DNA from 4 places in the Anoxybacillus eryuanensis genome. Region 1 is predicted to be linked to each of the others. Evidence: predicted binding sites of a transcription regulator. Region 1 holds the regulator's gene; each other region holds the start of a gene.
What was found. Region 1 encodes Rex, which represses fermentation and respiration genes when NADH is low (regulators of the CRP and FNR family bind a similar motif). Its sites were predicted from a motif close to TTGTGAAATATTTCACAA; they were not measured.
Positions count from the first base shown of each region.

Region 2: a site for Rex is predicted at 4,417-4,434, ahead of HNQ84_RS03470 (TIGR04053 family radical SAM/SPASM domain-containing protein). Genes of this name have one in related genera too.
Region 3: a site for Rex is predicted at 3,151-3,168, ahead of pflB (formate C-acetyltransferase). Genes of this name have one in related genera too.
Region 4: a site for Rex is predicted at 3,822-3,839, ahead of HNQ84_RS05005 (L-lactate dehydrogenase). Genes of this name have one in related genera too.

Region 1 is NZ_JBPODS010000021.1:3,784-11,805, reverse strand. Features, by position in the region: purine riboswitch at 93-194, opposite strand; gene guaA (glutamine-hydrolyzing GMP synthase) at 278-1,798, opposite strand; purine riboswitch at 1,893-1,994, opposite strand; gene HNQ84_RS13855 (DUF6944 family repetitive protein) at 2,123-2,650, shown strand; gene groL (chaperonin GroEL) at 2,670-4,286, opposite strand; gene groES (co-chaperone GroES) at 4,357-4,641, opposite strand; gene HNQ84_RS13840 (CPBP family intramembrane glutamic endopeptidase) at 4,867-5,604, shown strand; gene HNQ84_RS13835 (YdiK family protein) at 5,601-5,774, shown strand; gene HNQ84_RS13830 (redox-sensing transcriptional repressor Rex) at 5,784-6,419, opposite strand; gene HNQ84_RS13825 (ABC-F family ATP-binding cassette domain-containing protein) at 6,647-8,022, shown strand, end outside.
Region 2 is NZ_JBPODS010000002.1:192,922-200,943, reverse strand. Features, by position in the region: gene katG (catalase/peroxidase HPI) at 145-2,331, opposite strand; gene HNQ84_RS03485 (hypothetical protein) at 2,563-2,694, opposite strand; gene HNQ84_RS03480 (undecaprenyl-diphosphate phosphatase) at 2,904-3,725, shown strand; gene HNQ84_RS03475 (sugar O-acetyltransferase) at 3,753-4,313, opposite strand; gene HNQ84_RS03470 (TIGR04053 family radical SAM/SPASM domain-containing protein) at 4,452-5,594, shown strand; gene HNQ84_RS03465 (YczF family membrane protein) at 5,621-5,836, opposite strand; gene HNQ84_RS03460 (spore germination protein) at 5,965-7,557, shown strand; gene HNQ84_RS03455 (Ger(x)C family spore germination protein) at 7,553-8,022, shown strand, end outside.
Region 3 is NZ_JBPODS010000006.1:10,684-18,705, reverse strand. Features, by position in the region: gene ald (alanine dehydrogenase) at 1-669, shown strand, start outside; gene HNQ84_RS07910 (amino acid ABC transporter ATP-binding protein) at 756-1,478, opposite strand; gene HNQ84_RS07905 (amino acid ABC transporter permease) at 1,475-2,128, opposite strand; gene HNQ84_RS07900 (basic amino acid ABC transporter substrate-binding protein) at 2,196-2,993, opposite strand; gene pflB (formate C-acetyltransferase) at 3,261-5,519, shown strand; gene pflA (pyruvate formate-lyase-activating protein) at 5,569-6,297, shown strand; gene pgmB (beta-phosphoglucomutase) at 6,306-6,971, opposite strand; gene HNQ84_RS07880 (TrmH family RNA methyltransferase) at 6,964-7,680, opposite strand; gene ybaK (Cys-tRNA(Pro) deacylase) at 7,699-8,022, opposite strand, start outside.
Region 4 is NZ_JBPODS010000003.1:81,567-89,588, reverse strand. Features, by position in the region: gene HNQ84_RS05030 (endolytic transglycosylase MltG) at 1-45, opposite strand, end outside; gene HNQ84_RS05025 (hypothetical protein) at 42-359, opposite strand; gene HNQ84_RS05020 (sugar phosphate nucleotidyltransferase) at 504-2,891, shown strand; gene rpmG (50S ribosomal protein L33) at 2,972-3,121, shown strand; gene HNQ84_RS05010 (5-formyltetrahydrofolate cyclo-ligase) at 3,176-3,748, shown strand; gene HNQ84_RS05005 (L-lactate dehydrogenase) at 3,906-4,856, shown strand; gene yqgO (protein YqgO) at 4,933-5,118, shown strand; gene HNQ84_RS04995 (rhomboid family intramembrane serine protease) at 5,178-6,707, shown strand; gene HNQ84_RS04990 (hypothetical protein) at 6,678-7,538, opposite strand; gene HNQ84_RS04985 (spore germination protein) at 7,660-8,022, shown strand, end outside.

The sequences.
Region 1 (8,022 bases):
TAATAAAAAGAAAAACGCTTCTAGCAAACTACCAGAAGCGTTGACTATGATGCATAATGCACAGAACATAGAGAGGAACCAAGCAGATTCCTCTCCCCCACATTACACATCGTAGTCAAGCTATTTACGGTAGCTTGGTAGAGACTCCCGAGCCATATTCTCGAGATTATACGATGTATCCTCTATTTACTTTACACATACATTCTACCAACCAAAAAGAGCACAGTCAATATAAAAAACGAACATTTTTTATATATTTTAATTTTTCGTTCGTTTTTTATTCCCATTCAATCGTTGCCGGTGGCTTGCTTGTAATATCGTAAACAACGCGATTAACATGAGGCACTTCGTTTACAATACGTGTTGAAATGACTTCCAGTACATCCCAAGGAATACGTGCCCAGTCCGCTGTCATCCCATCAATCGACGTTACAGCACGGATGCCGACCGTATAATCATACGTGCGAGCATCTCCCATCACCCCAACGCTACGAATGTCAGGGAGTACAGTGAAGTATTGCCAAATGTCACGATCAAGTCCTGCTCTCTTTATTTCTTCACGCAAAATCGCATCCGATTCACGAACGATTTCTAACTTCTCCTCTGTCACTTCACCTAATACACGAATGCCAAGTCCTGGACCCGGAAACGGCTGACGCCATACAATCTCGTCTGGAATACCTAACTCTGTACCGAGTGCACGCACTTCATCTTTAAAAAGCGTATTCAAAGGTTCAATTAACTTAAACTTCATATCTTCAGGTAAGCCGCCAACATTATGATGCGATTTAATCGTTTGAGCCGTTGCAGTGCCGCTTTCAATAATGTCAGTATAAAGCGTACCTTGTACTAAAAATTCGATGCCGTCAAGCTTTGCTGCTTCATCGTCAAAAACGTAAATGAACTCATTTCCGATAATTTTTCGTTTTTGCTCTGGATCACTTACACCTTTTAATTTATTTAAAAACCGTTCTTTTGCATCCACTTTAATGACGTTCATATGGAAACCTTCACGGAACGTTTTCATGACACTTTCTGCTTCCCCCTTGCGAAGCAAACCGTGGTCAACAAAAATGCACGTTAACTGATCGCCAATCGCACGATGAACGAGAACAGCTGCTACCGACGAATCAACACCACCACTTAAAGCACAAAGCACTTTTTTATCGCCGACAAGTTCACGAATTTTACGAACTTCGTGCTCAATAAAGCTTCCCATCGTCCAATCGCCTTTACACTTACAAATGTGAAACACGAATCGTTTTAACAATTCATTTCCATATACTGAGTGGCGCACTTCTGGGTGAAACTGAACGGCATAAAACTTTCTCGTTTCATCGCTCATCGCGGCAATCGGACAAGATGGGCTTGTCGCATCAACGATAAACCCTTCTGGCGTTTTTGTCACTAAGTCGCCATGACTCATCCAAACAATTTGCTCTGTCGGTAAGTCACCAAACAGTTGCGACGCACGTTGTACCGTAATCGTTGCTTTCCCATATTCCCGATGAGTCGCTTTTTCAACTTTCCCACCTAAATGATGCGTCATTAGCTGCATGCCGTAACAAATACCTAAAATCGGAATGCCTAACTGAAAAAGTGCTGGATCGCACGTCAATGCTTGTTCGTCATATACACTATTTGGACCACCCGAAAAAACAATGCCTTTTACATTCATTTGTTGAATTTGCTCTGCTGTAATCGTATGTGGATGTAGCTCGCTGTACACACCAAATTCACGAATACGGCGCGTAATTAACTGATTATACTGGCTACCAAAATCTAAAACGACGATCATTTCCTGCTGACTCAAACGAAATCACCCCATCTACATATAATAAAAAAGCTAGCATTCATACCCTCGCATAAAAAAACGAAGGCAGAATTCTAGCAATATAGAACACTGCCTTCGTAGTCGGGTCATTTACGGTGTCCCGGTAGAGACTCTCGAACCATATTATCGAGGATATACGAAGGTAAGCATCTTAAATTTTAATTCATTCTACCAACTTCATTCCTCATCGGTCAAGATACCTTCGTTTTTATTAAATTTTCTAACAATTAACAATACTATCTCATGTGCATATAATTTATAAACGAAATGGATCGCAGGAGAATAGCTATGGATCTTCAAACGAAAGCACTTATCGGTTCATTTACCCAAGCTGTAGGTACTGTTACTTCGGCCGTTGGAAGCACTCCTTTTTTCAGTAATAGGAAACAGTTTGCTCTTGATTTATGGGGAAACGTATTGCAAGCGACGGGAAACGCTTTAGAGGCAGATGCTGAGATCCCTGATACATTAGGTATATATGGAAATCAAATTCAAGCTATCGGTAACGTAACCGTTGTTGCTGGGCTATTAAACAAAGAGGGAAGTCAACAGGAGATTACAGGAAATTGGTTACAATCATTAGGCGGACTCATTTCATTTGCAGATAATTGGGAGGATAGGCAACCATCTGTATTAACTCCAATTGGAAATTTACTACAAGCCATTGGCAATGCTCTACAAGCCATTGGTGGCATATACGCGGAACGAGGAAATAAAGAAGAAGGACAATCGATCAGTATCGCTGGAGCATGGATTCAAGCTGTCGGCTCTGTTCTTTGTTTTTTAAGTCAGTTAAAAGAAAAACTACCCCGTTGAAACAGGGGTAGTTTTTGTATTACATCATGCCGCCCATGTCAGGCATGCCTGGTGTATTTTTGTTTTCTTCTGGTTTGTCAGCAACTACTGCCTCTGTTGTTAAGAACATGGCGGCAACAGATGCTGCGTTTTGAAGCGCGGAACGAGTAACTTTTGTTGGGTCAACGATACCCGCTTCGATCATGTCAACCCATTCTCCAGTTGCTGCGTTGAAACCAATGCCAGGCTTTTCTGTTTTTAAACGCTCCACGATGACAGAGCCCTCTAAGCCAGCGTTTTGTGCGATTTGACGAACTGGCTCCTCGATTGCACGAAGAACGATTTTCACACCAGTTGCTTCGTCGCCTTCCGCTTCAATTGCTGCAACTTTATTGTACACGTTCACTAACGCAGTACCACCGCCGGCAACGATACCTTCTTCAACTGCCGCACGTGTTGCATTCAATGCGTCTTCAATGCGTAATTTGCGCTCTTTCAACTCTGTTTCTGTTGCAGCACCAACTTTGATTACCGCAACACCGCCAGCTAATTTTGCTAAACGTTCTTGTAATTTTTCACGATCAAACTCAGAAGTAGTTTCTTCTAATTGAGCACGGATTTGATTGATGCGTGCTTGAATGTCTTCTGCGCGACCAGCGCCGCCAACAATTGTTGTATGTTCTTTCGTTACAACAACTTTCGCCGCACGACCAAGTGAAGCAATTGTTGTTGATTTCAATTCGCGACCTAACTCTTCTGTGATCACTTCACCGCCTGTTAAAATCGCGATATCTTGAAGCATTGCTTTACGACGATCACCGAAGCCAGGCGCTTTAACTGCAACAGCTGTGAATGTACCACGGAGTTTGTTCACAACTAATGTTGCAAGCGCTTCGCCTTCTACATCTTCAGCAATGATTAATAACGGCTTACCTTGTTGAACAACTTGCTCTAACACAGGAAGAAGTTCTTGAATGCTTGAAACTTTTTTATCTGTAATTAAGATGTATGGATTGTCTAATACAGCTTCCATTTTATCAGAGTCTGTAATCATGTATGGAGATACATAACCACGGTCAAATTGCATACCTTCCACAACATCTAATTCTGTTGTGAAGCCTTTAGACTCTTCTAATGTAATGACACCATCTTTACCAACACGCTCCATTGCTTCTGCGATTAATTGACCAACTTCTTCGTCAGCCGCAGAAATTGCTGCAACTTGAGCGATAGAATCTTTACCTTCGATTGGTTTAGAGATCGCTTTTAATTCTTCTACCGCAACAGCAACAGCTTTTTCAATACCTTTGCGAATGCCCATTGGGTTTGCACCAGCTGTTACGTTTTTCAAACCTTCACGAATCATCGCTTGTGCTAATACAGTCGCTGTTGTTGTACCGTCACCAGCAACATCGTTTGTTTTGCTTGCTACTTCCGCAACAAGCTTCGCACCCATATTTTCAAACGGATCTTCTAATTCAATTTCTTTTGCAATCGTTACACCGTCATTTGTAATTAATGGAGAACCGAACTTTTTCTCTAATACAACGTTACGACCTTTTGGACCTAATGTGACTTTTACTGCGTCAGCTAATTTATCTACACCGCGTAACATCGCACGACGAGCTTCTTCGCTGAATTTAATTTCTTTTGCCATACATCTTACCCCCTTGATAATCATTTTTGTTAAGTATTTTTGTATGCTTTATATGTTATCAGGCGAACGATTAACCAATCACAGCTAAAATGTCGCTTTCACGTAAGATTAAGTACTCTTTTCCATCATATTTCACTTCTGTACCCGCATATTTTGAGAAGATGATGCGGTCACCAACGCTCACTTCTGGAGCTACACGCTCACCATTGTCAAGAACACGGCCTGAACCAACCGCAACAACTTTTCCTTCTTGTGGTTTTTCTTTCGCTGTGTCTGGTAAAACAATTCCGCTCGCTGTTTTCTCTTCAGTTTGGATTAATTCAATGACAATGCGATCACCTAGTGGCTTCAACACGGCAAACGACCTCCTTAATTAGATTTTCGTACCGTTATTAGCACTCGTTATTATTGAGTGCTAACACACTTATTATATTAATGAACTTTTTTCAATTTTGCAAGTAGGAAGTTAAAAATTTTTCACTAAATGTTTCCCTTTTTCATTATGTCTTTCCTTTCGAAATTCATACAAAAAATATGGTAAAATGAAAAAGTACTCATTTTGCAAAAAGGGGTTGAACATGTGAAAAAGCAATATTGGTTTGTCATCATTACATACATTGCTATGCAACTATCCAGTTTAGTTGGCGTTCCTTTGCTCGCACATAGCGGATTTATTAACGCATCAAATAAAGAAGTAGCTTTTTCGATCGCCTCTGGTTACTGGGCTGTTATTAGTTTTTCGATTGCTCTTTTTTTCGTTCTTTATTTCATGAAAGAAGATATGAAGTATTCGTACGATCGCCATCAAGCATCAATTGGAACGTCGATCTTTTGGGCAATTGGGGGGTTTTTGCTCGCTCTTTTCGCTCAAGGCATTGCAGCAAACATCGAAGTACACCTCTTTGGTGTCGAAATGGGATCCGAAAACACACGACGCATCGTCGAAATGGTAAAGCTCACACCAGCACTTATGCTTGTCACTTCGATCGTTGGACCAATCTTAGAAGAAATCATCTTTCGAAAAATTATTTTTGGGACGTTGTATGAAAAATATAACTTTCTTTTATCAGCCCTTGTCAGTTCACTTTTATTTGCTGTTGTTCATTTAGAATTCGAGCATTTGCTTCTTTATGCAACAATGGGATTTGTATTTGCGTTCTTATATGTCAAAACAAAACGTATTCTCGTACCCATTGTGGCCCATGTGCTCATGAACACCTTTGTCGTCGCCATTCAAACATTATTCGCTGAAGAAATTGAAAAAATGATGCGCGAAGCAGAACAAATGCAATTCGTGATTTGGAGGCTGTTTTCATGAAATCCGAACCGTTGTTTTATTTTCTAATGGGAATTTTATTTACTTATTTTGCTGTGGATAGTGCCGATGATGGTATTTGGGATGTAACGACGATGTTATTCATCCTAATTGCAACATTTGATTTTGGAACAGCGATTCGCTCTTTATTGAAAAAAACCTCCCGCTCATAAACGGGAGGTTTACTCATTTCCGTAATGTTTTAAAAAGTAAACGAGTGATTGCAATTCGACCGCTAAATCAATATGATGAACACGAATGTGCTCTGGCACATGCAGACGAGCAGGCGTAAAGTTTAAAATTCCTTTAATGCCTTTTTGAACAAGTCGGTCAGTAATCGGCTGAGCAACCTGAGCAGGAACAGTTAAAATCGCTACCGTAATTCCACCGAGTTTTTCTTCCAATTCATTTAAATGATAAACTGGAACTCCTCCGACTTCTGTTCCGACTTTATCTGGATCTACATCGAACGCCATCACAATTTTCGTATTATTGTTTTTGCTAAAATTGTAGTTCAAAAATGCCGTCCCTAAATTACCGACTCCAAATAACGCGACTTCTGTCGTTTCATCTTGATCTAACGTTTTACGGAAAAACGACAGCAAATAATTCACATTATATCCGTATCCTTTTTTTCCAAGCGCACCAAAGTATGAAAAATCACGGCGAATCGTTGCTGAATCGACTTTTACAGCTTCACTTAACTCCGCTGAAGATACACGCTGCTTTCCTGATGCATGCAAGTTTTTCAAAAAACGATAATACAACGGTAGTCGCTTTGCGGTCGCCTGCGGAATTTTTGGTTGTTCATTGTTCACGAGTCAATCCCCCACATTTCCTTTCACAAATAGTTAGCGCTTTCATTTTTCTCTCCTATACATCGAAAAAGTTCTCTCCACTTTTAAACTATACACTATTTTTTTCATTCTGTCTTTCCTTTGTACCCTTTATTATTATTTTTGTCAAATTTGTTATTCACACACTAGTATTGCCGAACATGAAGAAAGTGCGTTACACTATCAAAAGAAGATTGAGGTGAGAAATGATGATCATTTTACAAATAAACCAACTATCCAAATCATATGGAGCTGAACAAGTTTTATCAGACATAAAACTTGAAATACAAGAAAAAGATCGCATTGCTCTAGTTGGGAGAAACGGCGCAGGAAAATCAACATTATTAAAAATCATTGCTGGCCAATTGTCATACGATACAGGTGAAATTATAAAGCCGAAACATGTGACAATCGGCTATTTAGATCAATATACAGGTTTGCAAGCTCATCGCTCTATTTGGGACGAAATGCTCGATGTTTTTGCCCCGCTTCAACAAATGGAAAAGCAATTGCGTGAACTAGAACAACAAATGAGCTTGCATAATGCTGACTACGAAAGACTATTAGAGCAATATGATCGTTTACAAACGGAATTTAAGGAAAAAGGCGGTTATCAATATGAAGCAGATATTCGTTCTGTTCTTCATGGCCTTCGCTTTTCCCAGTACGATTATACAACAAAAGTATCAACATTAAGCGGCGGACAGCGGACGAGACTAGCGCTAGGAAAACTACTTCTGACTAAGCCAAATTTACTTATTTTAGACGAACCAACGAACCATTTAGATATGGAAACATTACAATGGCTTGAACAGTATTTAAAAAACTATACAGGAGCCATTCTCATCGTCTCGCACGACCGCTATTTTCTTGATCAAATCGTCACACAAGTGTACGAATTGTCGCGCACAAAAATAAAAAAATATGTCGGCAACTATACAAGCTACTTACATCAACGGGCGGAGCAATTTGAACAACAACTGAAATTGTACGAAAAACAACAAGAGGAAATCACAAAATTAAAAGATTTTATTCAACGAAATATCGCTCGCGCCTCAACAACAAAGCGGGCACAAAGCCGTAGAAAGCAACTAGAAAAAATGAACATCATCGAAAAGCCGCTTGGTGATGAGAAATCGGCATCATTTCGTTTCGAAATCGAACGGCCAAGCGGAAATGATGTGCTAACAGCCAACAATTTAGCGATCGGTTACGATCACATCATCGCAAAAAATCTTTCATTTCGCATCACTCGCGGGGATAGTATTGCACTGATTGGACCGAACGGCATTGGAAAATCGACTCTTCTAAAAACGATCGTCAAACGACTTCCTATAAAACAAGGGGAGCTGCGTTACGGAACAAACGTACAAATCGGTTATTATGATCAAGAACAAGCCGAGTTAACGTCTAATAAACGCGTTATCGACGAGCTGTGGGATGAAGATCGATTAAAAACAGAGAAAGAAATTCGGACCATTCTCGGAAACTTTTTATTTTCTGGTGACGACGTATTGAAGCCTGTTCAGACGTTAAGCGGTGGAGAAAAAGCGCGGCTCGCTCTCGCTAAGCTAATGATGAAAAA
Region 2 (8,022 bases), on a different contig from region 1:
TCCGATGGGCTCTATTGATTCATTCGATGTGTTGTTTGCTGGCTCGTTGAATAACGAAATCGTACGGCAAATTGCGCGTGATGGGGTTATTATTTATGAGAAATAAAAAGCAGGGGACAACATCGTCCGCCTGCTTTTTTTCATTTAAACCGTCACCGATGCTTTTGTTTTTTTCCGAAGGTCAAAGCGGTCAGCGTTCATCACTTTCACCCAAGCTTGAATAAAGTCGCGGACAAATTTTTCTTTGTTGTCGTCTTGGGCGTAAAATTCGGCGTAGGAGCGGAGGATCGAGTTCGATCCAAACACTAGGTCGACACGCGTTGCTGTCCAGCGGACTGCCTTTGTTTTCCGATCGCGAATGTCATACAAGCCTTCTTCTTTCGGTATCCATTCATAGTTCATATCCACGAGGTTGACGAAGAAATCGTTTGTTAGCACGCCGATACGGTCCGTGAATACGCCGTGAGGAAGGTCGCGATACGTTGCCCCTAACACGCGCAATCCGCCAACTAATACAGTCATTTCTGGAGCGGTTAAGCCGAGCAATTGGGCTTTGTCGACAAGAAGCTCCTCTGGCGTGACGCTGTATGCTTTCTTTTGATAGTTGCGGAATCCGTCGGCAAACGGTTCTAATACCGCAAAGCTTTCGACATCTGTTTGTTCTTCTGTTGCGTCGCCTCGTCCAGGCATAAACGGTACGCGAACGTCAAACCCAGCATCGCGTGCGGCTTTCTCGACCGCCGCGCTACCGCCAAGCACGATTAAATCTGCGATGCTTACTTTTTTAGGTAACTCGCGCTGAATGTCTTCGTAAACGGAAAGCACTTTGGCAAGTCGTTCTGGTTCATTCACTTCCCAATCTTTTTGCGGAGCGAGGCGAATGCGCGCCCCGTTTGCGCCGCCGCGTTTATCAGAGTTGCGGAACGTGCTAGCGGACGCCCAAGCGGTTTTCACAAGCTCGCTTACTGTGAGTCCTGATTGTAAAATGCGTGTTTTAATATCTTCGATTTCTGCATCCGTTAATTCAACATCTCCTTCTGGGATCGGGTCTTGCCAAATGAAATCTTCTTTTGGCACTTCCGGACCGAGATATCTCGTTTTTGGCCCCATGTCACGATGAATAAGTTTAAACCACGCACGAGCAAACGCATCCGCAAATTCCTCTGGATGTTCATAGAAACGGCGGGCGATTTTTTCATATTCTGGGTCAAAGCGTAACGCTAAATCAGTCGTCAGCATCATCGGTGGTACTTTCTTGTTCGCATCTTCGACATCTGGAGCGAGATGTTCTTCTTTTAAATCAATTGCTTCCCATTGATACGCACCAGCTGGGCTTTTCGTGAGTTTCCATTCATATTCAAAAAGCAACTGTAAATAGCTGTTATCCCATTGTGTAGGTGTTGGTGTCCAAGCGCCTTCAAGACCGCTTGTAATCGTATCGCGCCCTTTTCCTTTTCCATATGAACTGATCCAACCTAATCCTTGCGCTTCAATCGGAGCAGCTTCTGGATCTGGACCGACGTGTGACGCATCGCCAGCTCCGTGCGCTTTACCGAACGTATGACCACCTGCGATGAGCGCGACCGTTTCTTCGTCGTTCATGCCCATTCGTTTAAACGTCTCACGAATGTCACGTGCGGCTGCCAGCGGATCTGGATTGCCGTCAGGACCTTCTGGATTGACATAAATGAGTCCCATTTGCACAGCAGCAAGCGGATTTTCTAATTCGCGGTCGCCCGTATATCGTTCTGAGGCGAGCCATTCTTTCTCAGCACCCCAATAAATGTCTTCTTCTGGATGCCATACGTCCTCGCGACCAGCGCCAAAACCAATCGTTTTTCCTCCCATTGACTCAATGGCTACGTTGCCGGCTAATACGATTAAGTCCGCCCACGAAATTTTATTACCGTACTTCTGTTTAATCGGCCATAACAAGCGACGTGCTTTATCTAAGTTAGCGTTGTCTGGCCAACTGTTTAACGGGGCGAAACGTTGTGTACCGGTTGAAGCGCCACCTCGTCCGTCGCCAATGCGATATGTTCCTGCAGAATGCCAAGCCATGCGAATAAATAGCGGTCCGTAATGTCCGTAGTCGGCAGGCCACCAATCTTGGCTTGTCGTCATGAGCTTGCGCAAATCTTCTTTCAACGCCCAATAGTCAAGTGTTTGAAATTGTTCAGCATAGTCAAACGTTTCGTCATGAGGATTCGTTTTTCTGTCGTGCTGATGAAGAATGTTTAAGTTTAATTGATTTGGCCACCAGTCTTTGTTTGTTGTTTTTTTTGAAGTATGACTCGTCACACTTCCATGGAACGGGCATTTGTTTTCCATTCTTTTATTCCCCTTTCGTGCATATAAATCAATAAAGTCTATTTGCTTACTCAACGATAGTGATAATGATTAGTACATTAGAATTATACTAAATTAATATTTAATAGTAAAGTATAAAAAATATTTTTATTAAAAAATTATAAAAATCCCCCATTTCATTCTGTTCGCAGAATAAAATGGGGGATTTATACGTTTACATCTGTTTTTTCGTTCATCGTTTCACTCCAATCTTTAACTTTGGATCATATGTTGAACTTGTTCTGTTGTTAAGTTGCGAATAAATTCGATCAAATCGATCGCTTCGATACCGAACTCATGGCATTTTTCAACGTATCGTTGATAAGCTTTTGTGTACATATCCATAAACAAAAACCCCTTTCACACGTTTCTTTTGTTAATTACATTGTAATATAACAGATTTAAAAAATCAATAACTGTTATATAATTATTTTGACGAATGGTTTTGATATTTTGTATGTACGTGTAGTAGAAATCGAACGTTTGTAGTACAATGAAGTAGGTCATGAAAAGGAATTATACATATTTCACCAATCAAGAAAGGATGGACATGCATGCATATTATTGAATTAATGAAAGCGATCATTTTAGGGCTAGTCGAAGGGGTGACAGAGTTTGCGCCTGTTTCATCGACGGGGCATATGATTATTGTTGACGATATGTGGCTAAAGTCAAGCGAGTTTTTGGGGAAATATGGGGCGAATACGTTTAAAGTTGTCATTCAGCTCGGTTCCGTCTTAGCTGCCGTTGTTGTGTTTAAAGATAAGTTTTTTGAGTTGCTTTATTTGCGTAAACGTGACAGAAAAGCAGGATCGCATTTAACGCTCATGCACATTTTCATTGGACTTGTGCCTGCTGGGGTGTTAGGAGTTTTATTCGAAGACTATATTGATGAACATTTATTTTCCACAAAAACGGTGCTCATCGGACTTGTGCTTGGGGCGTTGTTAATGATCGCAGCAGATCGTTTCGGAAAACGAACGGTCGCACAAACGGTAGATGATATTACGTATAAGCAAGCGTTTATTGTCGGTCTTGTTCAATGTTTATCGCTTTGGCCTGGGTTTTCGCGTTCAGGATCAACCATTTCAGGTGGCGTACTTGTAGGCATGAGTCACCGTGCTGCTGCTGATTTTACATTTATTATGGCAGTGCCAATTATGGCAGGAGCAAGTGGCATTTCGTTATTGAAAAACTGGGAGTATATCACGATTGATGCTTTACCATTTTTTGTTATTGGTTTTATTAGTGCATTTATTTTCGCCTTGCTAGCTATTCGCTTTTTCTTGCGTTTAATTAACCGCGTTCGTCTCGTTCCGTTTGCGATTTATCGCATCGTGCTCGCAGCGGTTATTTATATCGTTTATTTTGCGTAAGTGAAAGGCTCCTTTCGTGGGAGCCTTTTATACGTTTAACTGTTTGATTATTTTTGCCGGGTTGCCCCCGACGACAACGTGATCAGGAACGTCTTTCGTGACAACAGCCCCAGAAGCGATGACAACGTTATTTCCGATTTTGACGCCTGGATTAATGATTGCCCCGCCACCAATCCATACATGATCGCCGATCGTCACGGACTTTCCGTATTCTAAACCGGATGCTCTTTCGATTGGATCGATCGGATGCGTTGCCGTATAAATATGAACGCCGGGACCAATAAGGCAATTGTCCCCGATACGAATCTCACATACATCTAAAAAGACGCAATTAAAATTGGCAAAAAAGTTTTCCCCGACGTGAATGTTATATCCGTAATCGCAATAGAAAGGGGGTTCAATGTATACGTTTTGACCTGTTGAACCAAACAGTTCTTTCAATAAAGAAACACGTCGTTCATGCTCCGTTTCTAATGTTTCATTCAATAGTCTTGTTAATTTACGGGCATGTTCACGTTCTTTCACTAACTCTGGATCGGTAGCCCGATACAATTGACCGCTTACCATCTTTTCTTTTTCTGATTTCATTTTTTTCAGCTCCTTTATTTTCCTTATTCCATTTTAGCATAGGGATGTTTAAAAAATCGTCAAAAACATGCGCGTGTATCACTAAAAAATAAGCCTATAATGAATGTGAAAAATAACACAAGAAGCTGGTGATGAAATATGCATAAACATGCGCATGAGGTAGATTATAATGAAAATCCATTTATCGTCATTTGGGAAGTGACGAGAGCGTGTCAGTTAAAATGTGTACATTGTCGTGCGGACGCCCAGCCTCTCCCTGATCCGCGTGAACTAACATATAAAGAAGGTCTTCGATTAATTGATGAGATATATGAAATGAACAATCCAATGCTCGTATTTACGGGCGGAGACTGTATGATGCGTGAAGATTTGCTTGATCTTGCTGAGTATGCGATGAAAAAAGGAATGCGTGTTTCGATTACACCGAGTGCAACGCCGAATGTGACGAAAGAAAAAATGAAAAAAGCAAAAGAGATTGGATTGTCGCGCTGGGCATTTAGCTTAGATGGGCCGACGGCTGACATTCATGATCGATTTCGCGGTACACCAGGATCATTTGATTTAACGATCGAAAACATTCGCTATTTAAACGAATTACATATGCCGTTGCAAGTGAATACGGTCATTTCGCGCTATAACTACAATCATTTAGAACAGATGGCGAAATTAGTTGGCGATTTAAACGCAGTGATGTGGTACATTTTTTTACTCGTTCCAACAGGTCGTGGGCAAATGAATGACTGCATTACTCCAGCTGAACATGAAGAAGTGTTTCGTTGGTTATATGAATTAAGTAAAACAGCACCATATGATATTAAAACGACAGCAGCGCAACATTATCGTCGTGTTGTCATTCAACAAAAAATGCGAGAAAAACAAATTGAAGCGGGGGATATTCGTTATGAGCATGCGATGACGACTGACCGTGCTTCAATCATTGACGGATTAAAACGAGCACCAAAAGGCGTGAATGATGGTAACGGCTTCGTTTTCGTTTCTCATACAGGAGATGTCATGCCAAGCGGTTTGCTTCCAATCGTATGCGGCAACGTACGTGAACAACCTTTAGCGCGCATTTATCGTGAATCGGAAGTGATGAAACAATTACGCCAACCAGATTTATATAAAGGAAAATGTGGCATTTGTGAATTTCGCTACGTTTGTGGCGGATCACGTGCTCGTGCATATGCAGTCACAGGCGATTATATGGAAAGTGAACCGTTTTGCGTATATGTTCCTTTAGGCATGAGAAAACAAAAAAACCGAACGGTGTTCGCTTAACGCGAGCGCTGTTCGGTTTTTTTGTTTTAACTTTTTTTTCGAAACAGATGGAGGGATGTATCAAGAATCCATAAGACGATCAGAAAAAACAAAACGCCTAGTTCGATGGGCTCCATCACTTTAAATGGATTAAAAATATCAATAAACGCTTGGTACATGCTCATCCCTAACAATACATTCATACTGATGGCTAGGCCACCTAACAACATAGGGATAAAAACAGAAATGACGACAAGTTTCATTTGTTCATCTCCATAAATATCTTTTTTGGACTAGCGTGCAACTTTTTGACGTGTTTTATTCCTTTTTGCATAACATATGTATTTATTGCTTATTCTAACCATAAGCGATAGTGAATGGAGAGAGGCGAATGTGGTTGCGGTTGAGAAATCAGAACAAAAAGCAAGTATATCAATACGATAAAGTAGCACAAGAGGGAATATATGGGACGATTGAGCGAGATTTACATGCAAATATAGAAAAGGTACGTAATATAACGGGGAATAGTGCAGATATTGTCATTCGCCGTTTTTGGCTTGGGAAGGAAGACAATCTTTCGTCAGCGCTCTGTTTTGTTAGTGGAATGGTTGATGAAAATATGGTTCAGCAATTGTTCATTGAAGCCAGTGTACAACTGTCTTTTCCTTCAATGTGTTGTGATCAATTAGACTATATTGAGAAAAAGATCGCTACAGCCAATACAACGAGACGTGTGAAACAATGGAATGACGTATTTTCCTTGCTCATGTCTGGGGAAAGCATTTTATTTATTCATGGTATGCAAGAGGCAATTAGTATAGCGGTAAAAGGTGGAGAGTACCGTGCTATTACAGAACCGAGCACACAATTATCTATCCGTGGACCACGCGAAGGGTTTACAGAATCACTAACAACAAATGTAGCCATGGTGCGACGACGTATTCAACATCCACATGTATGGGTAGAAGCCATTACAGTTGGTGAGGTGACACACACAAACGTACGTATGATGTACATGAAAGGAATTGCGGATGACAACATTGTCGAAGAAGTACGTAGCAGACTGCAACGCATCTGTATGGACGGTGTACTAGAATCCGGTTATATTGAACAATTCATTGAAGATGAAACGTTTACGACGTTTCCAACCATTTATCATACAGAACGTCCGGATAGCGTTGCAGCCAATTTATTAGAAGGACGTGTTGCTATTTTTGTAGAAGGGACGCCTTTTGTTCTTATTGCGCCAGCGGTGTTTATTCAATTTTTTCAAGCGGTTGAAGATTATTATGCACGTTTTGATATTGCAACAGCACTTCGTTTTTTACGCATACTCGTATTTTTCATCTCGCTTGTTGCACCGTCTCTGTATATTGCAGCGACGACGTTTCATCAAGAAATGATTCCGACTTCTCTCGTTATTGCGATTGCTGCACAACGTGAATCTGTTCCGTTCCCTGCGTTTGTAGAGGCCGTTATTATGGAAGTAACGTTTGAAATTTTACGCGAGGCTGGAGTGCGGTTGCCTCGAACTGTTGGGCAAGCTGTATCGATTGTTGGCGCACTAGTCATTGGACAAGCAGCGGTCGAAGCGGGATTTGTTTCTTCCGTCATGGTTATTGTTGTATCGATTACAGCAATCGCTAGTTTTGCTACACCATCATTTGCCATTGCAGTTTCCGCGCGTCTCATTCGTTTTCTGTTAATGGTGTTAGCTGCATTATTTGGTTTTTATGGTATTTTAATTGGATTAATTTGGATGACTATTCATTTATGTAGTCTTCGTTCGTTTGGTGTACCGTATATGACACCGCTCGCTCCGCTTATTCCAACGAATTTACGTGATACGTTCGTACGTTTTCCTTTATGGGCATTAACTGATCGACCACATGGGATTGCAGAAGAAACAAATATCGTTCGTCAAGGGGACGAACAACGTCCGAAGCCTAATCAGGAAATGAGGAGAGAAGGGGATGAAAATTAAACGATATCCTTTTCTTATTTTTATGTTGTTCATATGTACGCTACTTTTCGGATGTTGGAGTAAAAAGGAGTTAAGGGATTTAGCATTAATTATTGCAGTTGGTATAGATAAAAAGGATGGAAAGTATATATCGACGTTTCAAGTCGTCAATCCTGGGAACGTAGCAGGGGCGACGCAAAGAGGAGGGGGAAGTACGGGGCTTCCTGTAGCTTTATATACCTCAACAGGCGATACGTTAGTGGAGGCGAGTCGGAAAGCGTCGAAGCAAATATCCCGCATTCCATACTACGCTCATACGAATCTTGTTGTGGTTGGGGAAGAACTTGCGAAGGAAGGAATTCAGCAAATTTTTGATGTTGTTGAGCGTAATCCGCAATTTCGCCCAACAGCAAATATTGTGATTGCTCGTAAGCAAACAGCAAAGCAATTGTTATCTGTGCTCACGCCAGTCGATAAAATCCCAGC
Region 3 (8,022 bases), on a different contig from region 1:
AAAGGCATCCTTCTTTCAGGTGTTCCTGGCGTTAGCCGTGGAAAAGTGACAATCATTGGCGGCGGTGTCGTCGGAACAAACGCTGCAAAAGTGGCAATCGGCTTAGGCGCAAACGTGACAATTATCGACTTAAGCGCGGAACGTTTGCGTGAACTTGACGATATTTTCGGAAGCCAAATTAATACATTGATGTCTAACCCTATGAACATCGCACAAGCGGTGGCGGAGTCTGACCTTGTCATTGGCGCCGTATTAATCCCTGGAGCAAAAGCACCAAAGCTTGTGACAGAAGAAATGGTAAAAGCGATGCAGCCAGGTTCGGTCATCGTTGACGTAGCAATCGACCAGGGGGGCATTGTCGAAACGAGCGACCATGTGACGACACACGACAACCCAACATACGTGAAACACGGTGTCGTTCACTACGCAGTTGCAAACATGCCAGGGGCGGTTCCACGCACATCTACACTTGCGCTCACAAACGTTACGATGCCATACGCATTACAAATTGCGAACAAAGGTGTACACAAAGCTGTCGCAGACAACTCGGCGTTACGCCTTGGTGTGAACGTGGCAAACGGAGAAATCACGTACGAAGCTGTCGCACGCGACCTCGGTTACGACTACGTTCCAGTTGAAGTGGCTTTAGACAAACAGTTGTTAGCATAAATAGGGCGATCGGAGCTAGACAGCTCTCTGAACTCGAATTTTTATACAACAAAAGAAAGGTGTCCTGGCAAACGGGACACCTTTTTCTATAACACTTTCGATAAAAATGACTTTGTTCGCTCATGTTGTGGCGCATCAAAAATTTGTTGTGGTGTTCCTTCCTCTACGATCACTCCACCGTCCATAAAGAGAACGCGGTCCCCGACTTCACGGGCAAACCCCATCTCGTGCGTCACAACGACCATCGTCATTCCTTCTTTAGCTAGTTGCTTCATTACCGCAAGCACTTCCCCGACCATTTCAGGATCGAGCGCAGACGTCGGTTCATCAAATAGCATCACTTTCGGTTCCATCGCAAGCGCACGAGCGATTGCTACACGCTGTGCCTGTCCGCCTGATAAAGAATCCGGATATACGTGCGCCTTATCTTGTAAACCTACTTTCGCAAGCAGTTGTAACGCTTTTTCGGTCGCTTTCTCTTTCGACCATTTGCGCACTTTCATCGGAGCAAGTGTAATATTATCAAGCACCGTCATATGCGGAAATAAATTAAATCGTTGAAACACCATTCCTACTTCTTCCCGCACTTTATTTAAGTCTGTTTTCGGATCTTTTAAATGAAATCCGTCAACAACAATATCCCCTTCATCAAAATCTTCAAGCATGTTTAAACAACGTAAAAACGTCGACTTTCCCGATCCAGACGGACCGATGACAACAACCACTTCTTTTTCATGAATGTGCACATCAATTCCTTTTAACACTTGGAGCGATCCGTATGATTTTTTTAAATTTGTAACCCGAATCATGCATCATACCTTCTTTCTAACCGATGTAGCAACTTGCTTAATGAGAGGGTAAGCACTAAGTAAATAAGCGCAACGGTTAAGTACGGTTCCCATACGCGATAATATTGCCCTTGCATCGCTCGTCCCCAGTACATCAGTTCAGGCGCCGCAATGATTGCCGCAAGCGATGAATCTTTAATAAGGACGATAAATTCGTTACCAAGTGGCGGGATCATGCGCTTGATCGCTTGTGGTAAAATGATGTAACGCATCGCTTGTACATGCGTCATTCCAAGCGAACGTGCCGCTTCCATTTGCCCACGATCAATCGATTGAATACCAGCGCGGAAAATCTCAGCAATATACGCGGCCGCATTTAAAGATAACGAAATCGCTCCCGATACGAGCGGGTTCGGTTGGGCGGTAAACATCGGCATGATGCCAAAATGAATAAGTAAAATTTGTACAAATAATGGCGTTCCACGGAAAAAATGAACGTACCAATCAAACGGCAAACGGACGAGGCGGTTTTGAACCATTTTTCCTAGCCCAATCGCCAAACCAAGAATCGTCCCGAAAAAAATACCGACTAACGATAAACCGACTGTCCATAGTACTCCTTTGAAGAAAAACGGTGCATATTCCAAAATAATATTGAAACGAAAATCCATCATCTATCACCTTTCTTCTTGTAAAAATTGCGTAACTGCTTGCAGTTACGCAATTTTTACTTCGACGTTATTGCTGTTGTTGTAATGATTCAATATTCGGTTCTGTCCCAAACCATTTTTTATAAATTTCTGTATACGTTCCGTTTTCAATTACCTTTTTCAACGCTTCGTCTACTTTTTGCTTTAACTCGCTTCCTTTCGGGAACATGAAGCCGTAAAATTCAGATTCAAAATGTTCAGGATCCTCAAATGCTACAATCTTGGCATCTGGATTATTTTTTACATATTCGTTCGCAACAGCATTATCTGTTACAACGGCTTCCACACCGCCGTTTAACAAGTCCATAATCGCAACGACTGTATTCTCAAACTTTTTAATATTTTGATTCTCTTTTCCTAAAATTTTTTCAACGGCTTCTTGTCCCGTTGTACCATTTTGAACACCGACAACTTTTCCTTGTAAATCTTTCGCGCTTTTAATCGAACTTCCTTCTTTCACGAGAATCATATGTGTCGATTCAAAATACGGAATCGAAAAGTCATACGTTTGTTTTCGGTCGTCGTTAATTGTAATACCTGAAACGGCCATATCCGCTGTTTTTCCTTGAATAGCCGCAAACAATGGATCCCAGCCGATGTTTTTTAATTCATATGCTAATCCTGCTTCCTTCATGACTGCTTTTAATAAATCGACATCAAAGCCGACAATTTCACCTTTATCCATGTACTCAAATGGAGCAAACGCCGCGTCTGTCACAACTGTAATTTTCTTTTCTGTTGTTGCTGTTTTTTCTGTTGAACTGCCACACCCTACAAGCGCAAACATAAGTATAAAAATAAGTGTTGCCATCATTCCTTTTTTCATCAACTTTATCCCCCTTACTATTTGTTGTAAAATAATAAATATTTGTGTATAAACATGTTATGCTCTCTATGTTTCACATATTATCAGCTTTATTGTTTTTATGCAACAAATTTTATAAAAATAATTTTTGGAAAAATCTTTATTTTAGAAAATATTTTTGATCAATGTTTCACAAATTCGTCAATCCTTCTTTCTCCTCGTCATGTAAAAAAGTAGTATTCTTTATATAGGGGGTACTTTTATTCTGATGATTGGGAGGAGATTATTATGACGCTACTTACTGTGAATGAAACGTTGACGGACGCATGGAGAACGTTCAAAGGTGATAAATGGAAAAGGGAAATTGACGTTCGTGATTTTATTTTAAATAACGTAACCGTTTACACAGGGGATGAATCATTTTTACAAGGTCCGACAGAAGCGACGAAAAAACTGTGGGAACAAGTGATGGAGCTTTCAAAGTTAGAACGCGAAAAAGGCGGCGTTCTCAACATGGATACGGAAATCGTATCGACGATTACGTCGCATGGACCTGGTTATTTAAATAAAGAACTTGAAAAAGTCGTCGGTTTTCAAACAGATGAGCCGTTTAAACGAGCACTTATGCCATTTGGTGGGATTCGCATGGCTGAGCAAGCATGCGAAGCTTATGGATATCAAGTAAGCGATGAAGTAAAGAAAATTTTTACGCAATATCGCAAAACACATAACCAAGGCGTATTTGACGTATATACAGACGAAATGAAAGCCGCACGCAAAGCAGGAATCATTACAGGACTTCCTGACGCCTATGGACGCGGTCGCATTATCGGTGACTACCGTCGCGTAGCGTTATATGGTGTAGATCGCCTCATTGAAGAGAAGAAAAAAGATTTACGCAACACAGGTGCGCGCACAATGAGCGAAGACATCATTCGTCTCCGCGAAGAATTAGCTGAACAAATTCGCGCCCTGCAAGAACTAAAAGAAATGGCAGCAAGCTACGGCTACGATATTTCCAAACCAGCGCGCAACGCACATGAAGCTTTTCAATGGTTGTATTTCGCCTATCTTGCTGCGATTAAAGAACAAAACGGTGCGGCAATGAGCTTAGGTCGCGTCTCCACATTTTTAGATATTTATATTGAACGCGACTTGCAAGAAGGAACATTAACTGAACGCGAAGCGCAAGAGCTTGTTGACCATTTCGTCATGAAATTGCGCCTCGTAAAATTCGCAAGAACACCAGAATATAATGAGTTATTTAGCGGTGACCCAACGTGGGTAACAGAGTCGATCGGCGGTGTCGCTATTGATGGCCGTCCACTTGTGACAAAAAACTCATTCCGTTTCTTGCATACGCTTGACAACTTAGGTCCAGCGCCAGAACCAAACTTAACGGTTCTTTGGTCGACAAAATTACCAGAAGCATTTAAAAAATATTGTGCAAAAATGTCGATTCAAACAAGCTCCATTCAATATGAAAATGACGATTTAATGCGTCCTGAGTTTGGTGACGACTACGGCATCGCATGCTGCGTATCCGCCATGCGCATAGGTAAACAAATGCAGTTTTTCGGTGCGCGCGCAAACCTTGCGAAAGCATTATTGTACGCAATTAACGGCGGGGTTGACGAAAAGCTAAAAGTGCAAATCGGGCCAGAATTTGCGCCAATCACATCTGAATACTTAGATTATGAAGAAGTGATGCGCAAATTCGATAACGTCATGGAATGGCTAGCAGAGTTGTATATTAATACATTAAACGTCATCCATTACATGCACGATAAATATTGTTATGAACGAATCGAAATGGCGCTTCACGATACGCACATTTTGCGCACGATGGCAACGGGAATTGCTGGTCTTTCTGTCGTTGCTGACTCACTTAGCGCAATGAAATATGCAAAAGTAAAAACCATTCGCGACGAAAATGGCTTAGCTGTCGACTTTGAAATTGAAGGCGACTTCCCGAAATACGGCAACAACGATGATCGCGTCGATGCGATTGCGGTCGATATTGTTGAGCGCTTTATGACAAAATTGCGCAAACATAAAACGTATCGCGATTCGAAGCATACAACATCGATTTTAACGATCACATCAAATGTCGTATATGGCAAAAAGACAGGAAATACGCCTGATGGTCGTCGCGCTGGCGAGCCGTTCGCACCTGGTGCTAACCCATTGCATGGTCGCGATACGAAAGGAGCGCTTGCGTCATTAAGCTCTGTCGCTAAATTACCGTATGAATATGCATTAGACGGCATTTCGAACACGTTCTCGATCGTACCAAAAGCGCTCGGTAAGGATGACGCGACACGCATTCAAAACCTTGTGGCGATTTTAGATGGCTATGCGCAAAAACGCGGTCATCACTTAAACGTCAACGTCTTTAACCGCGACACGTTACTTGACGCGATGGAACATCCTGAAAAATATCCGCAACTGACCATTCGCGTATCAGGTTATGCGGTCAACTTTATTAAATTAACACGTGAACAACAAATTGACGTCATTAATCGGACGTTCCATGAAACTATGTAATGGAAGCTCCCACACATTGTGGGAGCTTTCTACCTAGGAGGAAAACAATATGAACGGATTTATTCATTCGATTGAATCGTGCGGAACAGTGGATGGTCCCGGCATTCGTTATGTCATTTTCACCCAAGGCTGTTTATTGCGTTGTCAATATTGTCACAACGCAGATACGTGGGAAATTGGCAAAGGAAAGCAAATGTCCGTCGATGAAATCATCGCTGATGCCCAAACATATTTGCCGTTTATGCAAGCATCTGGCGGCGGGATTACAGTAAGTGGCGGAGAGCCACTTTTACAAATCGATTTTTTAATTGAACTTTTTCGTCGCTGTAAGCAACTTGGCATTCATACAACGATTGATTCATCAGGGGGATGTTATACGACGGAGCCGTCGTTCCAACAAAAGCTTGATGAATTGCTTCAATATACAGATTTAATTTTGCTAGATTTAAAACATATCGATGAAAAAAAACATCGGAAACTAACAGGAAAAACAAATGAACATATTTTAGCTTTTGCTCGTTTATTATCTGAGCGAAACGTACCCGTCTGGATTCGTCATGTGCTCGTTCCAACCGTCACAGACGATGAAGAAGATTTACATCGCTTAGCTGACTTCATTCGTACGTTACGCAACGTCGAAAGAATTGAGGTGCTTCCGTATCATCAACTCGGCGTGTACAAATGGAAAGCGCTCGGGCTGACATATCCGCTTGAAGGCATCCCGACACCATCAGAAGAACGTGTTGAAAAAGCAAAACAAATATTAGGCGCAAAATAAGCTGGTCGTCATTGACCAGCTTTTTGCATAAACCGTTTTTTTAACTCTCCCCACGTCAATTGTGTTGTCTGTTGAACGAGCCAATCAGGAGATAGTAGAGCTAAATGAGCTCCGATGCCGACGGAAAACATATTTGTTTGCTTAATCGCTTTCATACCCGCCTCTCCGTCTTCAATGGCGATACAACAAGACGGATCGACATGAAGCTCTTTCGCAGCTGTTAAAAAAATTTCTGGATCCGGCTTCATGCGCGTAATTGTTTTTACATCGACAATGACGTCAAAAAAAGAATGTACGCCAAGACGTTCAACAACAATACGTGCGTTTGAACTTGACGATGCGAGTGCCATCGGGACGCCGTCGCGCTGAATGTCGCAAAGAAGATCCCTCATTCCCGGCAACACGTCATTTGGCGACAATTGCTCGATCAACTCGCGATAATATTGACCGCGAAGGTCGCCAAGAGCTCGCTTTTCTTCTTCCGTCCATTCATGCGCTTTTTCACCAAGAAGCGCCTCAACCATCGCCTGTCTGCTCATGCCTTGTAGCTTTTGATTAAGCTGTCGATCAAACGGCACTCCAATTTCATCCGCGACACGTTTTGTCGCAATATAATATAACTCGACTGTATTAGCAATGACGCCATCTAAATCAAAAATCACCGCTTCAATCATTGCGTCCTCCCATTTGACTTTCCACCATTTTTCTTAACCGCGGACTAAGCGAAAGTTTCATCCAATGATCATATATTTCCTTCTTTTCCGTAAGCGACAAACAGTAGCGCCCATTCGCCTCTTGTTTTGCTCGCTTCGTGACATCGTACAGAGAGATGGCAGCAGCAACGGAAATATTAAAGCTTTGCACAAAGCCGTTCATCGGAATGATAAACTTCCCATCCGACAAAGCAAGCGCCTCTTCCGATACTCCGCGATGCTCATTTCCGAACAAAAGCGCCGTTGGCTTCGATACGTTGATTTGTTCAAGCGGAATCGTTCCCTCTCCTAAATAGCTTGCATATACTTGATAGCCGTTTTGTTGGAGGTGGCGAATGGCCTGTTCAATCGATGAATGTTTATGCACGGTTAACCATTTGTCCGCATGTCGCGTCACCCATTTATTCGGTTCAAACGGAGCGGCTCCGGCGACAACATGAACGTCTTGAATGCCAAACGCCTCGGCTGAACGTAACACCGCTGCTTGATTGTGCGGATCATCAACCGCTTCCGTCAAAATCGTAATATATCTTGTTCGTTCGCTTAACACATCATACATGCGCTTTAAGCGACTCGGCAAAATCATTTCCCAAAGCAAGCGATTGTCGTCTGTCAACAGCCCTTCTTCCATGCGTTGCTTTAGCCATTGACGTTCTTCCTCTTTTGTCATTCTCATGCGCCAACCCTCCTACGCTTTGATGACATGTGCGGTTTTCCCTTTCGTTAACTTTAATAAATCTTGAACAAAAAGTTTCATTTGCATGCCGATTTTCCCTGCACTCACAATGATTTGTTCGTGCAAAAGCGCCGATTCGTCGACATATGTGGCATACATTTTTTTCATTCCAATTGGCGAACAACCGCCACGCACATACCCTGTCATTTTTTCGATATCCGCCACAGGCAACATATGCACACTTTTTTCACCGACAACGGTCGCCGCTTTTTTTAAATCTAGTTCTGCGGCGACAGGGATAACAAATACGTAAAGTTGACCGCTCGCCCCTTTTGT
Region 4 (8,022 bases), on a different contig from region 1:
AGCAAACAACATCCCAGCCGCAAATGCACGTGTTGTTCTTTTCATCGATCATTCCTCGCGATCATGATGTTTACCTCATCTATCGACATGTTAAGCTTACGAGCAATTTGCTCTTTTGCCCATCCTTGCTTATATAAGTGCCATATTTGCTCTTCATTTGAAAACGACTCGATTCCGACAAGCAATTCTTCTTCAAGCGCTTTGACTCTCTTTTTTACTTCGTATATTTGCTGCATCGTCGATAATGTCAACTGCTCGATTTGTTCTTCTACTTCTTTGACACGATCTTTTTGAAAAAAAGAAATCAACAATAGTATGATAGCAAAAGAAACGAGCCCAATAAATGTATATTCGATCATGTTCGTCACCCCACTTTATTATACATAGGAATGTAGCAATCATGCATCATTTTCATGTAAAATCGACAATTTTCGTATATTGTCCGCATAGAGTTGTCATGATATGATGGAAAAAAGTGTGCTTTCACTTGGGGGGGATACGTTGTGAAGGCGGTCATTATGGCAGGGGGAAGAGGAACACGGTTACGTCCGTTAACTTGTCATGTTCCAAAGCCCATCGTACCACTTATGAATAAACCTGTAATGGAGTATAGTATTGAATGGTTAAAACAATATGGAATTACGGATATTGCTGTAACCGTTCAATATTTAAGCGATGAAATTATTGAATATTTTGGGGATGGACGTCGATTTGGTGTACATCTTCATTACTTTGACGAGACGACGCCACTTGGAACAGCAGGAAGTGTAAAACATGCTCAATCTTTTTTAGACGATACGTTTGTTGTCATTAGCGCAGATACGTTGACGACAATTCATTTACAGGAAGCGATCAATTTCCATTTCTCCAAACAAGCATTAGTTACCGTTCTTATGCACCACGAAACTACTCCTCTTTCATACGGTGGAATTGTCACAGATCGACACGGAAAAATCGTTCATTTCGTTGAAAAACCAAAATGGAATGAAGTGTGTAGCGATTTAGTCAATACAGGCATTTACATTTGCCATCCAGCTATTTTTAATTATATTCCCGAACACCTGCCTTGCGATTTTAGTCAACATATTTTTCCATATCTCATTCAGCACGAACACCCGATATACGGATGTGAAGTGGATGGATATTGGTCTGATGTTGGTGTCATTGAACAATATCATCAAACACATATCGATTTATTACGGCAACGTTTCGTTTCTTCTCATTATAAAGAGATAGCTCCTAGTGTATGGATCGGTGAGCGAGTTCACATTGCACAAGGAGTAAAATTAGAAGGGCCGCTTCTTATTGGAGATGATGTGCGTATTGATGCGCATGTAACGATTGGACCATACACGGTAGTTGGTTCACGTTCAGTCATTAGTAAATACGCATCGTTAAAGCGATCAATTGTTTGGTCCGATGTGTATATTGACGAGCATAGCGAATTACGAGGAGCAGTTGTGGCAAATGAAGTGTACATCGGTAAAAAAAATGAAATATTTGATTATGCAGTCATTGGAGCAAAGTGCAGACTAGAAAATAAAGTGAAAGTACGGCATGCTGCTAAAATTTGGCCGAATAAAACAATCGCAGAAAAAACAAAAGTGAAAGATTCGGTCGTATGGGGGGGGAAACGCCCGAACGTATTGTTCCGTCAAAACGGGATAAGCATGCGTGCACATGTCGATGCCCATCCGCTATTTATCACACAACTGGCTTTGGCGTATAGCAGTCTACATGAAAAAGGGAATCGAATATTAATTGGCTTTGACGCTCATCCGTTTTCTAAAGCGCTTGGAACGTTGTTTGCTCAATGTTTGCATATGTATGGTATGTACACGAATATATACGATGGAGGATATTTGCCTGCTTTTCGTTATATCATTCCCCACAAACGATATCACGGTGGAGTATTTATAACAATGGGCGAACGTGGTGATGAGGTTATTATTGACATACATGATGAATACGGATTTCCTATTGATCGAACGATGGAACGAGCCATTGAACAACAAATGGAACATGAACATTACATGTCAGCGATTCAAATGGGTGGAGCAATGAAGCAAAAGGAGAACGATGAAACGTATATTCGCGCATTGCGTCAATGGATTGCTTTTTCTGCATCGGAACAATGGAAAGTTGTCGTCGCTAGCCCTCTTCTATTTCGGGACATCATTCATCATACACTTCAGTTGTTTGCTATTGAAGTGATTTGGACGGAAAATCGCGATGATGAACATATTCGGGAGCAAATAAAGCATGAACAAGCGCAGTTTGCGATTGTTTTTGATCATTCAGGTGAACGTTTTCGTATTTTTGATGGGCAAGGGATCGCATTGACGAAAGAAGAAATGATCTCATTACATGTGTTAGTGTCCCTTTTATGTAGTGAAACGAAAAAAGTAGCAGTTCCTGCTTGGGCGCCGTCTGTGTTACACACGTTAGCAGAACGACTATATGGCGATATTGTTTATGTAAAAGATACGAGAAGAGAGTTTTTGCTCGCACATCATCATGAGCCGTTTCATTTTTATTTTGATGGGCTGTATGCATGTGTGCAGCTGTTGCATTTGTTGTCTATTGAACGTTGTTCGCTTCGCACTATTGTGTCGTCCATTCCAACGATTCATTTATCATGCCGTGATGTTTATTGCCCATGGCATGAACGGGCAGCTGTTATGCGTAAATTGTTAGAAGAATCGTATGACAAGCATGTAGATTTTACAGATGGCATGAAAGTGTATCATGAAGATGGAGAATGGACGCTCATCTTACCCAAAGTAGATGAACCGACGTTGACCATTTATTCTCAAGCAAAAAATGCTCAAAAAGCAAAAGAATATACAAAATACTATATAAAGAAAATTCGGCAATATCAAAACGTATAAAATTGATATGGAAATTGTTTAAGAAAAATGATATCATGGAAAGGTGTGATTACAATACTTTTGTTTGGAGGGAAAGAACGATGCGTGTAAATATTACGTTAGCGTGCACAGAATGCGGCGAACGCAACTATATTTCAACAAAAAATAAGCGCAATAACCCAGAGCGCCTTGAATTGAAAAAGTATTGCCCACGAGACAAAAAAGCAACAGTTCATCGTGAAACGAAGTAAGCAGTAGGATTTTTTTCCTGCTGCTTATTTTTTTGCGAAAGAGGGGGAAAGATAATGGATAAGAAACGATTCCGTCAGCAAATGAAACAACGTATTTTACATATGACTACAGAAGAACGTACACAAAAAGCGGGAATTATTCACGACATATTATTTCAGCAACATTATTGGAAAAAGGCCCATATGATTGGCATTACGATTTCACGACAAATAGAAGTAGACACAATACGTATTATTGAACGCGCTTGGAAAGAAGGAAAAAAGGTTGCAATTCCGAAATGCGAGGTAGCAACGAAACAAATGACATTTCGAGAAATTGATTGTTTTCAACAAATAGAACGTACTTTTTTTGATTTATATGAACCGATTGTAGAAGAAACGAGAGAAGTACAAAAACATGAAATCGATTTGCTATTCGTTCCAGGTCTTGCTTTCGTTCGGCAAGGGTATCGTCTTGGCTACGGTGGAGGATATTACGATCGTTATTTAGTCGATTTTCCGAACGACACCCTTTCACTTGCATATGATTGTCAAATTGTTTCTACGTTGCCGATTGAACAACATGACATTCCTGTTCAAAAGATGATTACGAATAAAGGAATAATTGTTTGTGAAAGCGAATCATAAAACAGCATAAGCGTTTTCATATTATACAGGAGAAAAAATTAACAAAATGTTAATAATTCATGCCTCATAAACTTTGTGAAACAGTGTACAATGTAAGTGTGAAACAGATAAACAATGCACATATTGTAAAATAATATAAACGAAAGGTGGAAGAAATATGTCAAATAAAGTGAATCGTGTTGTTTTAGTTGGGACAGGTTTTGTCGGCTCGAGTTATGCGTTTGCTCTTTTAAATCAAGGGGTGACAGAAGAGCTCGTTCTTATTGACATTAATAAAGAAAAATCAGAAGGGGATGCGATGGACTTAAACCACGGCATGCCGTTTGCACCGTCCCCAACAAAAATTTGGTTTGGCAATTATGAAGACTGCAAAGATGCAGACATTGTTGTGTTAACAGCAGGGGCAAATCAAAAGCCAGGGGAAACACGATTAGATTTAGTGGAGAAAAATACGAAAATTTTCAAAAACATTATTGATCAAGTCATGGCGAGTGGATTTAATGGCATCTTTCTCGTCGCAACAAATCCAGTTGACATTTTAACATATGCAACATGGAAGTTTTCGGGATTACCGAAAGAGCGCGTCATCGGTTCAGGAACGATTTTAGATACAGCTCGCTTCCGATATTTATTAGGTGAATATTTCGACGTCGATACACGTAACGTACATGCGTATATTATTGGGGAACATGGCGATACAGAGTTACCTGTTTGGAGTCATGCATTTATCGGTTGCCGTCCAATTGCCGATATGATGAAAGAAAAGCCACAATATAAGCAAGAAGATTTAGATAACATTTTTGTGAATGTACGTGATGCAGCGTATCAAATTATTGAACGAAAAGGTGCGACGTACTACGGTATTGCGATGGGACTTGTTCGCCTAACAAAGGCGATTTTACAAAACGAAAATAGCGTCCTTACTGTCTCAGCTTACTTAGAAGGACAATATGGTCAAAACGATATGTACATTGGCGTACCAGCGATCGTAAATCGTAACGGCATTCGTGAAGTCGTCGAATTGCAATTGAATGAAGAAGAAAAAGAAAAATTTACTCACTCTGCCAATGTGTTAAAAGATGTAATGAAACGCGTTGGGTTGCAATAGGTTGTCTCATGATGAGGCAACCTTTTTATAAATTCAACGAGAAAAGGGAACGGTAACAATGAGGAGGGTGATCATATTGAATGGAAAAACATTCATCTTTACGTTGATGGTAGGACTTGTTCTCTACCGCTTTCGTTATCGGTTATTGAATGAAATATTGAAACGAGAAGCCATTCAAAAGCGAGTTGTACAATGGGGGATGTCCATTCCGTTTATTCGCCATCGCCTGATGCCCACATTATTTTTACAAAAGTACAAATAGTTGCACTTTGTAAAAGAGTGTGGTAAAAGAAGGGTATGATAGCGAAGGGAGAGGAAAGGTTGAGCATTCGCTTCGATTTTGTATATTGGCAAATGATATTTCAGTTTTTGCAGGAAAACTATACTATCGTCTATATGTCGCCTGATGAACAAGAAGTTTGGTTGCAATCTACACGTGAACGAAAAGCGCCACTCATTCGTCTCGTTCGAGCAGACATGGATTGGAGCGTATCATTAAAAAATGATATGGAGCGTGCGCTCATTGCCGTTGATGAATGGCGAAAAAGCCAATTTCGCCGCCAATTACAAGTCATCAACATATATGTTATGATGGATCCTCCTGTTGACGATTGGGAATGGTACGTTCATCGTCCGTTTAAGACTGAACGAGTACATATGCAAACATTTATCATGCATAAAAACAATATGTATGAGACATTACATGAACTAAGTGTGTTGTTTCACCACGCATTGAAAATATATGTACCTGATGATTCCCCGATGTTGCAAAATGAGTTACAAGTATTTAAACAACATGTTTTATCGTTTGCAGAGCGCATGTACGAAAATGAGCGTCGCATATTTGAACGTGGAAAAGCAAGATTTACATATGTATTTATTGCTTTGCAAATGGTAATGTTTTTTATTTTAGAATGGAACGGTGGAAGTACAAATACGTTAACGCTCATTCAATACGGTGCAAAATTTAACCCGCTTATTTTGCAAGGGGAATGGTGGCGTTTTTTTACTCCTATCGTTTTGCATATTGGCTTTTTACACTTGGTCATGAATACGTTTGCGCTATATTATTTAGGTCCGCTCGTTGAAAAATTGTACGGTTCGTTTCGATTTTTATTTATTTATCTTTTTGCTGGTTTTGCAGGCTCGCTCGCTAGTTTTTTATTTTCACCGTCCGTATCTGCGGGAGCGTCCGGTGCCATTTTTGGATGTTTTGGCGCTTTGCTTTACTTTGGAAAAGCGTATCCGCATGTGTTTTTTCGAACGATTGGGATGAATGTACTAACAGTTATTGGGATTAACTTAGCATTTGGTCTCATTGTTCCAAATATTGATAACGCAGGCCATATTGGTGGATTAATTGGTGGATTTTTAGCTGCAAGCATCGTCCATTTTCCAAAAGAACGTGTTCGTCTCGAACAATGGTTAGCTGCTCTATTTACAGCGGTCGTTACGCTCATTTGCCTATATATCGGCTTTCAACGACCGCCAGCAGATCAAGCACAACTCATTCTTGCGCTGTCCAAGCAGTATATTGATGAACAAGAATACGAACAAGCAGAACACATGTTAACACTCATTCATGAACAAGATGCTGAAGCATATAAAGCAGATTTTCTACGCGCCTATATTCGTATACAACAAAAAGATTACGACGGTGCAAAACAATATTTATATGCTACGCTTCATAAAAACGACCGTTTCCACGAAGCCTTTTATTATTTAGCACTGTTGTATGCAGAAGAAAAAAATTATGAACAAGCAAAACAAGCTGCAGAACGTGCGTTGCAGCTTAAACCAAATGATGAACAATATAAACAATTATTTCGTGAACTCGAGCAGTTGTTTTAATATGACGAGCTCTCCATCTGCTGTTTCTGTCACGACAAACAGTTTACTGTAATCTTTTTTAATTAAAATGAGCGGAACGGTACTACCGATTGGTGATTCAATCGAACCGTTCTGTTTTTTTATGCCTAGAAAATAATTTTTGTACAAACCTTCCCATAAGTTTCCGACCATCACTTCCGTCTCATTTGTCGTTAAATCCATAAATGGTTGCTCATTATATTGAACAAGCTCAGGTAAATACAAATGATAATAATCATCTTTTTCCAATATGCCTCCCATTTGATCTGCAACTTTGTTTACGATCGTTTGCGTTTGTTTATTTAATGTATTTGCCCATGTTTTTTGTTCATTTGTCGTTGGTTTACGAAACGATTGAAGAGGTGAAAAAGATGAGTCGATGACATATAATACATCTCCACTCATTTTTTGACTGCTTCGAATGTTGTTTCCGTTATGCAACTCCCCTTGATGATACGAAATAGCTTGAAACAATCGACTTCCCTTTTGTTTGAGTTGTTTTTGTTGAATAAGATTTTTCCCATTCTCTTTCCATTTTGATTGCGTGGAAATGAGCCTCCCATTAGCAAACAATAACGAAATATCTTGCCGTAAGTAAGCGGTTCGATCGAGCGATGAAGTGACGATCCAATCGATTACATAATTGTTTTCTTTTTTCTGGGGTTGTAGTGATAATTTTGTTTCGGCAGTTGTAAAGCGAACGGTCGGATCGATCGGAAAAAACATAATCGTCTCGCGAGCAGGCCGCTCAAACACTTGGACGATGACGATAAATACGAATAGCAATATAAATAGCGATATGAAACGTTTCATCTCATTCCTCCGGTCAAGCATACATTTATAAAAAATGTATGTGTATACAAACCGAAATATGTATGAATGAATATCGATATGTCAAAGATGGATGGTAGTCCATGTAAGGTAGGTGATCGGAATGAAGCGCGTATCTTCGCGTCTTTCAGAAAACGTTTCATATATGAAAACAAAGCTTGGAGTAGGGAAAAGTTTTGACGTTATTTATTTAGATGTTCATTATGCAGGAAAAGATATGGCTTTATTTATGATTGACGGATTTGTCAAAGATGATATTCTCCATTACTTAATGAAATTGTTGTCCGAATTGCCGAACGATGTGTTAGATGAACAACCGTTAGATAAATTGTTACGGACGCATCTTCCGTATGTTGAACTCGATCAAACAGACGATTTTGAACGTATCATTGATGGAGTGTTGGCAGGACCGACAGCTTTATTTGTTGATGGCATGGCAAAAGCGATTTTAATTGATGCACGTACA